Oceanicoccus sp. KOV_DT_Chl: one gene and its partner. The protein of the gene in region 1 interacts with the protein of each later gene in a pairwise test. Links are inferred from orthologs where the notes say so. Each region holds a gene or a part of one and is shown in the gene's direction. Other genes may lie near its edges. The genes, in order: eno and rpe.

Evidence for each region.
Region 2: the proteins of eno (region 1) and rpe interact in binary tests that used the Escherichia coli proteins (3 or more experiments, as listed by UniProt). The link is inferred for Oceanicoccus sp. KOV_DT_Chl from one-to-one orthologs.

What each region holds. Positions count from the first base shown.
Region 1 is NZ_FQLF01000002.1:386,488-389,696, reverse strand. What follows is about bases 1-2,886. They hold eno (phosphopyruvate hydratase), read left to right. Parts: upstream 1-741; coding sequence 742-2,031; downstream 2,032-2,886. Other genes in these bases: ispD (2-C-methyl-D-erythritol 4-phosphate cytidylyltransferase), read left to right, coding at 2,430-2,886; ftsB (cell division protein FtsB), read left to right, coding at 2,146-2,433; kdsA (3-deoxy-8-phosphooctulonate synthase), read left to right, coding at 1-664. Also shown: more of ispD, read left to right, coding at 2,887-3,146; ispF (2-C-methyl-D-erythritol 2,4-cyclodiphosphate synthase), read left to right, coding at 3,143-3,209. UniProt on the Escherichia coli protein: Catalyzes the reversible conversion of 2-phosphoglycerate (2-PG) into phosphoenolpyruvate (PEP). It is essential for the degradation of carbohydrates via glycolysis.
Region 2 is NZ_FQLF01000002.1:1,266,765-1,270,061, reverse strand. What follows is about bases 270-3,243. They hold rpe (ribulose-phosphate 3-epimerase), read left to right. Parts: upstream 270-1,407; coding sequence 1,408-2,079; downstream 2,080-3,243. Other genes in these bases: trpE (anthranilate synthase component I), read left to right, coding at 3,121-3,243; UNITIG_RS09690 (phosphoglycolate phosphatase), read left to right, coding at 2,093-2,782; UNITIG_RS09700 (DUF3530 family protein), read right to left, coding at 490-1,314; UNITIG_RS09705 (LPP20 family lipoprotein), read right to left, coding at 270-391. Outside these bases: more of UNITIG_RS09705, read right to left, coding at 1-269; more of trpE, read left to right, coding at 3,244-3,297. UniProt on the Escherichia coli protein: Catalyzes the reversible epimerization of D-ribulose 5-phosphate to D-xylulose 5-phosphate.

The sequences.
Region 1 (3,209 bases):
CTCGTCAATACATTCCTTTCGTGGACCGGGAATGGAAGAAGGATTGAAAATTTTTCAGGAAGTTAAAGAAACGTTTAACATCCCGGTGATCACGGATCTTCATGAAATTGATCAAGCCAAGCCGGTTGCTGAGGTTTGTGATGTTATTCAATTGCCCGCATTTTTAGCCCGACAAACAGATTTAGTGGCCGCAATGGCTGCTACCGGCAATGTGATCAATATTAAAAAGCCGCAGTTTTTAAGCCCTCCACAAATGAAAAATATTGTCGATAAATTTGCCGAGTGTGGTAATGACAAGGTGATGTTGTGCGAGCGCGGCAGTAATTTTGGCTACGATAATTTAGTAGTGGATATGCTGGGTTTTCGCACCATGAAAGAGGTCAGCGGCGGGGCCCCGATTATTTTTGACGTCACGCATGCCCTGCAGTGCCGCGATCCTATGGGCGCAGCGTCAGGTGGCCGCCGTCATCAGGTGGCAGAGTTAGGGCGGGCCGGCATGTCACAAAAATTAGCAGGCTTGTTTTTAGAAGCGCATCCTGATCCGGATAATGCAAAATGCGATGGCCCCTCAGCGTTGCCGTTAGCTGCGCTGGAAGGTTTTTTAACCGAAATGAAAGCGATTGACGATTTGGTGAAATCGCTGCCTGAATTAAATATTAAGTAATGGAGTTATGTTGAACGTGAGCGTTAATCCGCAGGCGTTTGGCCACTGACATCCGACATTTTACGGAGTAAAAAGTAATGTCTGAGATCGTTGATGTAAAAGCCTTTGAAGTACTGGACTCTCGAGGTAACCCTACTGTAGAAGCTGATGTGATTTTGGCATCCGGTGCTGTAGGCAGTGCGTGTGCGCCTTCAGGTGCGTCTACCGGTTCCCGCGAAGCGCTTGAATTACGTGATGGTGATAAGTCGCGTTACTTGGGTAAGGGTGTGTTAAAAGCGGTAGAGAATATCAACGTCACTATTAAGAATCTGTTAGTGGGTAAAGATGCTGCGGATCAGCGCGCGCTTGATCAATTAATGATTGATGCCGATGGTACTGAAAGCAAATCCAATCTGGGTGCTAATGCGATATTGGCGGTGTCTTTGGCTGCGGCTAAGGCAGTTGCTGTGGAAAAAGGTATTCCTTTGTATCAACATATTGCCGATTTGAATGGCACTCCCGGTCAGTACAGCATGCCAGTACCGATGATGAATATCATCAATGGTGGTGAGCACGCGGATAACAATGTTGATATTCAGGAATTTATGGTGCAGCCGGTAGGGGCCAAGTCCTTTACTGAGGCGTTGCGTATGGGGGCTGAAATTTTCCATGCCCTAAAAAAAGTCTTAAAGGATAAAGGTTTGAATACGGCAGTCGGTGATGAAGGTGGTTTCGCGCCTAACCTGACATCTAATGCCGATGCCTTGGCTGTGATCAAAGTAGCTGTGGCGGATGCGGGATATACACTGGGTGATGATATTACTTTAGCACTGGATTGTGCGGCCTCTGAATTCTATAAGGACGGTAAGTATGATTTAGCTGGTGAGGGGCAGGTATTCACTTCGGAAGGTTTCAGTGACTATCTGGCCGAATTATGCGAGCAGTATCCAATTATTTCTATTGAAGACGGTCTGGATGAGTCGGATTGGGATGGTTGGAAATATCAAACTGAAAAACTGGGACATAAAATACAATTGGTCGGTGATGATTTGTTTGTTACCAATACCAAAATCCTGAAAGAGGGGATCGATAAAAGCATCGCAAACTCTATCCTGATCAAGTTCAATCAAATCGGTTCGCTGACTGAGACACTGGATGCCATCAAAATGGCCAAGGATGCAGGCTATACAGCAGTTATTTCTCATCGTTCTGGTGAAACAGAGGATACTACAATTGCTGACCTGGCAGTGGCTACTGCAGCGGGTCAAATTAAAACGGGTTCGCTGTGTCGTTCTGATCGGGTGGCAAAATATAACCGTTTACTAAGAATTGAAGCGGAGTTGGGAGCAGCGGCCCCCTACCGAGGGCGCGCAGAATTTAAAGCGTAAGCTCTAATTATTATTATCTTAAAAGGAGTGGCTAGTCCGCTCCTTTTTCGTTTATCCGTACAGCTAAATATGCTAGTTTGCTGGTCTTGTTAAAAATATTGTCTTACTGGTTGTATGCGCTGGATCTTACTTGTCTTACTGCTGCTTTTATTCGGACTACAGTTTCGGCTGTGGTTTGGGCAGGGTAGTTGGGAGCAGATCGCCTCACTAGAGCGTGAGATCGAGCAGCAAACACTCATAAATCAACGGTTACGTGATCGCAACCTGGTGCTGGAAAACGAAGTGCGCGACTTAAAGAGCGGTATGGATAGCGTCGAAGAGCGGGCTAGGGCCGATCTGGGTTTGATCAAAAAAGACGAAACTTTTTACTTGATCATTGATAAAGAGAAATCTATCCAGTGACCGTAAAATCAACCAGCAATGTTTTTTATGCGGTGGTGCCAGCTGCGGGTGTCGGTCGTCGAATGGGTACTGATCAGCCGAAACAATATTTGCCACTGTTAGATAAATTAGTCATTGAACATACCTTAAGTCGCTTGCTGGCGGAGCCGCGCTTGCGGCAAATTGTGGTGGCGGTTGCTGCTCAAGACACACTTTGGCCAACTCTCGAAATTTTAAAACATCCTCGTATTAGTGTTGTTGTTGGTGGAGCTGAACGGAGCGATTCAGTACTTAGTGGGCTGCAAAGTTTAGCACAGGTTTGTTCGGCGCAGGATTGGGTGTTAGTTCATGATGTTGCTCGTCCTTGTCTCTCAGTTACAGATATTTCTCGTCTTATTGATCATTTAAGTGAAGATCCTGTGGGTGGTATCCTTGCGGTGCCAGCTAGTGACACACTAAAAAAAGTGAATGGGCAGGCTGAGGTAAGCCATACTATTGATAGGCAGGCAATTTGGCAGGCACAAACACCACAGATGTTCCGCTATCAATTACTATTAGATGCTTTGGTCGATGCTGTGCAGCAAGGTTTGTTAATAACCGATGAGGCTTCGGCAATTGAAATGGCCGGCCTAAGTGGCAAAGTTGTAGAAGCACTTTATCCCAATCCCAAAATTACCCGCCCTAACGATTTAGCTTTGGCGGAATTTTATTTACAGCGGGGGGCAATAGTATGAGTTTACGGATCGGGCATGGATACGATGTTCATCGTTTCGGTGAAGGCGATCATGTCATGATGG
Region 2 (3,297 bases), 880 kb from region 1 along the record:
CTTTCCAATAACCGAGAACGCGTGAGCCGGATAAGGCTAGTTGTGTCGATACTTTGATTTCACGTTCAATGCTCATTTGAGCTCCGGTGTCGCTGCGGCTGGCGGTGTAATCCTTGACGTTGCTGTCGATGTAGGACTTTAAGATATTGGCAATTTCTGCGCGGGCACGATTACTCGCGGTATTTTTTTGCAGTGAGCTATCACCCATTGGCGGTGCCATCCCGACGCCATGGATTAAACGACCGTCGTTATTGTCGATGGCTTGGGTGCCCTGGTTGACCCAGTCAGGTGCGCCGTTGATGCCAAGGTCGCTTTCGACCGTGGTTTGACTGCTGCAAGCATTGAGTAAAGTGAAAATAATCAGGCTGGTCAAGGTAGTGATGGTTTTCATAATGGCTACTCCGTGCTGGTGATCTAAAGGCAGTATGTCACAGTGTACTGCTGGCGTTTGCTGCTGTTAATCAAAATTGTTGTTTGCGCTTTTTGATGCTAGCGGTCAACCATAAATCCGGCCACATTATTGTCCAGCCAACCACGAATGCGCTTGGTAATACGGTTATCTTCTTTGGGGTCAAAATTACTGACTTGCGGCAGCCTGATTTGTTGATAGAGTTTGTTCATGTGGCGGCGTGCTGCTTGCTTGCGTTTTGCAGCCTGCTGTTGTTCCTGATAGTTATTGCTTAAAAATGCATCCAGTATCGGAATTTTAATTTCGGCCAATTGGGCTAGAACTTTAAGGTCGCTATTCGGAACCTGGTTACTACCATCAATAAGCAATACTGCGCGAATTTGGTTGGATTGATTTTGATTCAGCTGCGAGGCTGGTGTTGAAGCAACATATGCCAGTGCCTGAGCAGCCCCTGCCCCTTCACCGAGAATAGCCAGGTTATAAATCCCGCGCTGGTTCATCTGGCTGATCCCTGCTGTAATCAGTTGCTGGGTTTGTTCGTCGTTAGCATCAGCCACTTTGATTGCCAATGTGTGCCAATGGTTTCTTGCAAGACTGTGTCGCAAAGAGTTTAACAGCCCAGCAGTCGCCGGGTGCCTATTTGTATCGGGAATCAACAGTACGCCACCGTAGGCTTTGCCGCTGGTCTCATTCAAGTAAAAAGCTAGTTGTGGCCCGCCGGTACTGTTCAGCCATATCTTTTCATGGTTGGGCACTTGCTGGTCTAACAGATCTTCCGTGCCTGTTGCTGTGCTGGTGGCCGGGGCGGCTGGCTCGGATTCCTGATCAGGGTCCTGGGCAAACAATAGCGGGCTCGTAATCAGCAGGCTAAGTAAAAGGAGAATAGCTGTTATGTTTGTAGTCATTGTCTCGCTATGTACTGATTTAGTATGGGCTTTTCAGTAGAATAGCGACATCTATCGTTTTTTCATACTGCAAATATACCTAGAGGTTAGACCATGAGTGATTATTTAATTGCCCCCTCCATTTTATCGGCGGATTTTTCCCGCTTGGGTGAGGAGGTCGATGCGGTATTGAATGCCGGGGCGGACGTGGTTCACTTTGATGTGATGGACAATCACTATGTGCCTAACCTGACCATTGGCCCGATGGTGTGTAAAGCGCTGCGGGATTACGGGGTGACAGCGCCCATCGATGTTCATTTAATGGTCAGCCCGGTCGATGGTTTGATTGCCAGCTTTGCTGAGGCCGGAGCCACGTATATTACTTTTCATCCTGATGCATCCACCCATGTCGACCGCTCGTTGGCGATGATTCGCGACGCAGGTTGTAAGGCCGGGCTGGTATTAAACCCGGCGACGGGAGTGGAGCCGTTAAAATACGTGATGGATAAACTGGATATGATTTTGTTGATGTCGGTGAACCCGGGATTTGGCGGTCAAAAATTTATTCCTGCCACTTTAGATAAGCTGCGCGAAGTGCGGCAGTTAATTGATGCCAGTGGTTTTGATATTCGTCTGGAAATTGATGGCGGTGTCACGGCTGATAATATCCGTGACATTGCCGAAGCCGGTGCCGATACTTTTGTTGCCGGGTCGGCTATCTATAACAAGCCGGATTATGCCGAGGCCATTGCGCAAATGCGTGCACAGCTGGCATTGGTTAAATAGAGTAAATCACTGAGTGGCAATCTCCCAACTCTTCCCTGAGAGTAATCCTCGGGCGATATTATTTGATCTTGATGGCACTTTGGTTGATAGCGTGCCGGATATCGCCGCGGCGATCATTAACACCTTGAGTGAACTAAAGCTGCCGTTGCCTACCGAGCTGGAGGTAAGAGCCTGGGTGGGGAATGGTGCGTTGATGCTAGTACAGCGCGGTCTGGCTTGGGCGAAGCAGGTAAAGATTGAAGCGGTTGCGGAAGCCGACTTAGCCAAGGCGCATGCGATCTTCCTACACCACTATCAACAATCCAATGGCGCCAATAGTCGCCTATACCCCGGTGTGAATGAAGCACTGGCCCAGTGGCAGCAGCAGGCTATGCCAATGGCGGTGGTGACTAATAAGCCGATACAGTTTGTGCCCAACCTGTTGGCAGGTCTGGGGGTTGATCAATATTTTAAGGTATTGGTAGGCGGTGAGTGCGTGGCTGAACGCAAGCCCGCGCCCATGATGCTGTTGCATGCTTGTGAGCAGCTGGGAGTAGCGCCGGCTGCGTGTTTAATGGTCGGTGATTCCCGTCACGATGTGCAGGCAGCCAAGGCGGCCAATATACCGGTAGCGGCGGTCAACTACGGTTATAACCACGGTGAAGCGATTGAGTTGTCCGCGCCAAATTGTGTCGTAGCCAATTTACTCGATTTATTTAACTAACAGCTTGGGTTTATGATCGGCGGAAAAATTACCCTTATGAAAAGGATTTTGATGCCGGCAACACCTTTTAATCCCCTGGCGGCTTGAGTACAATGCGGGCAATCCTTTCCAATAACCCTGTACTGATCCGGGTTGGCTTGGAGAAGCGGACAGCTACCCTAATAGGCTGAAACAGAATGAATACAGTAAATAGACATGTCAGCGGATTGCTAATAGCAGCGGCTGACCTTGGTGAGATTGCTCGCTGGCGATGGTAAACCGCTGCTGGTTGTGCGTTGTCGCGGCCACTTCTGTCTGATTTTATTGTACTGTTACCACCGTTTTTCTAAGGAATTACCATGAACGCCCAACAATTTGCCGAGCTGGCAAAGCAAAACTATAACCGCATCCCCGTCTGCCGCGAAGTGTTGGCAGATCTTGATACCCCCTTAAGCAGTTACTTGAAATTGGCCCATGGGGATTACTCTTATTTTTTTGAATCGGTCCATGGTGGTGAAAAATGGGGCCGTTATTCC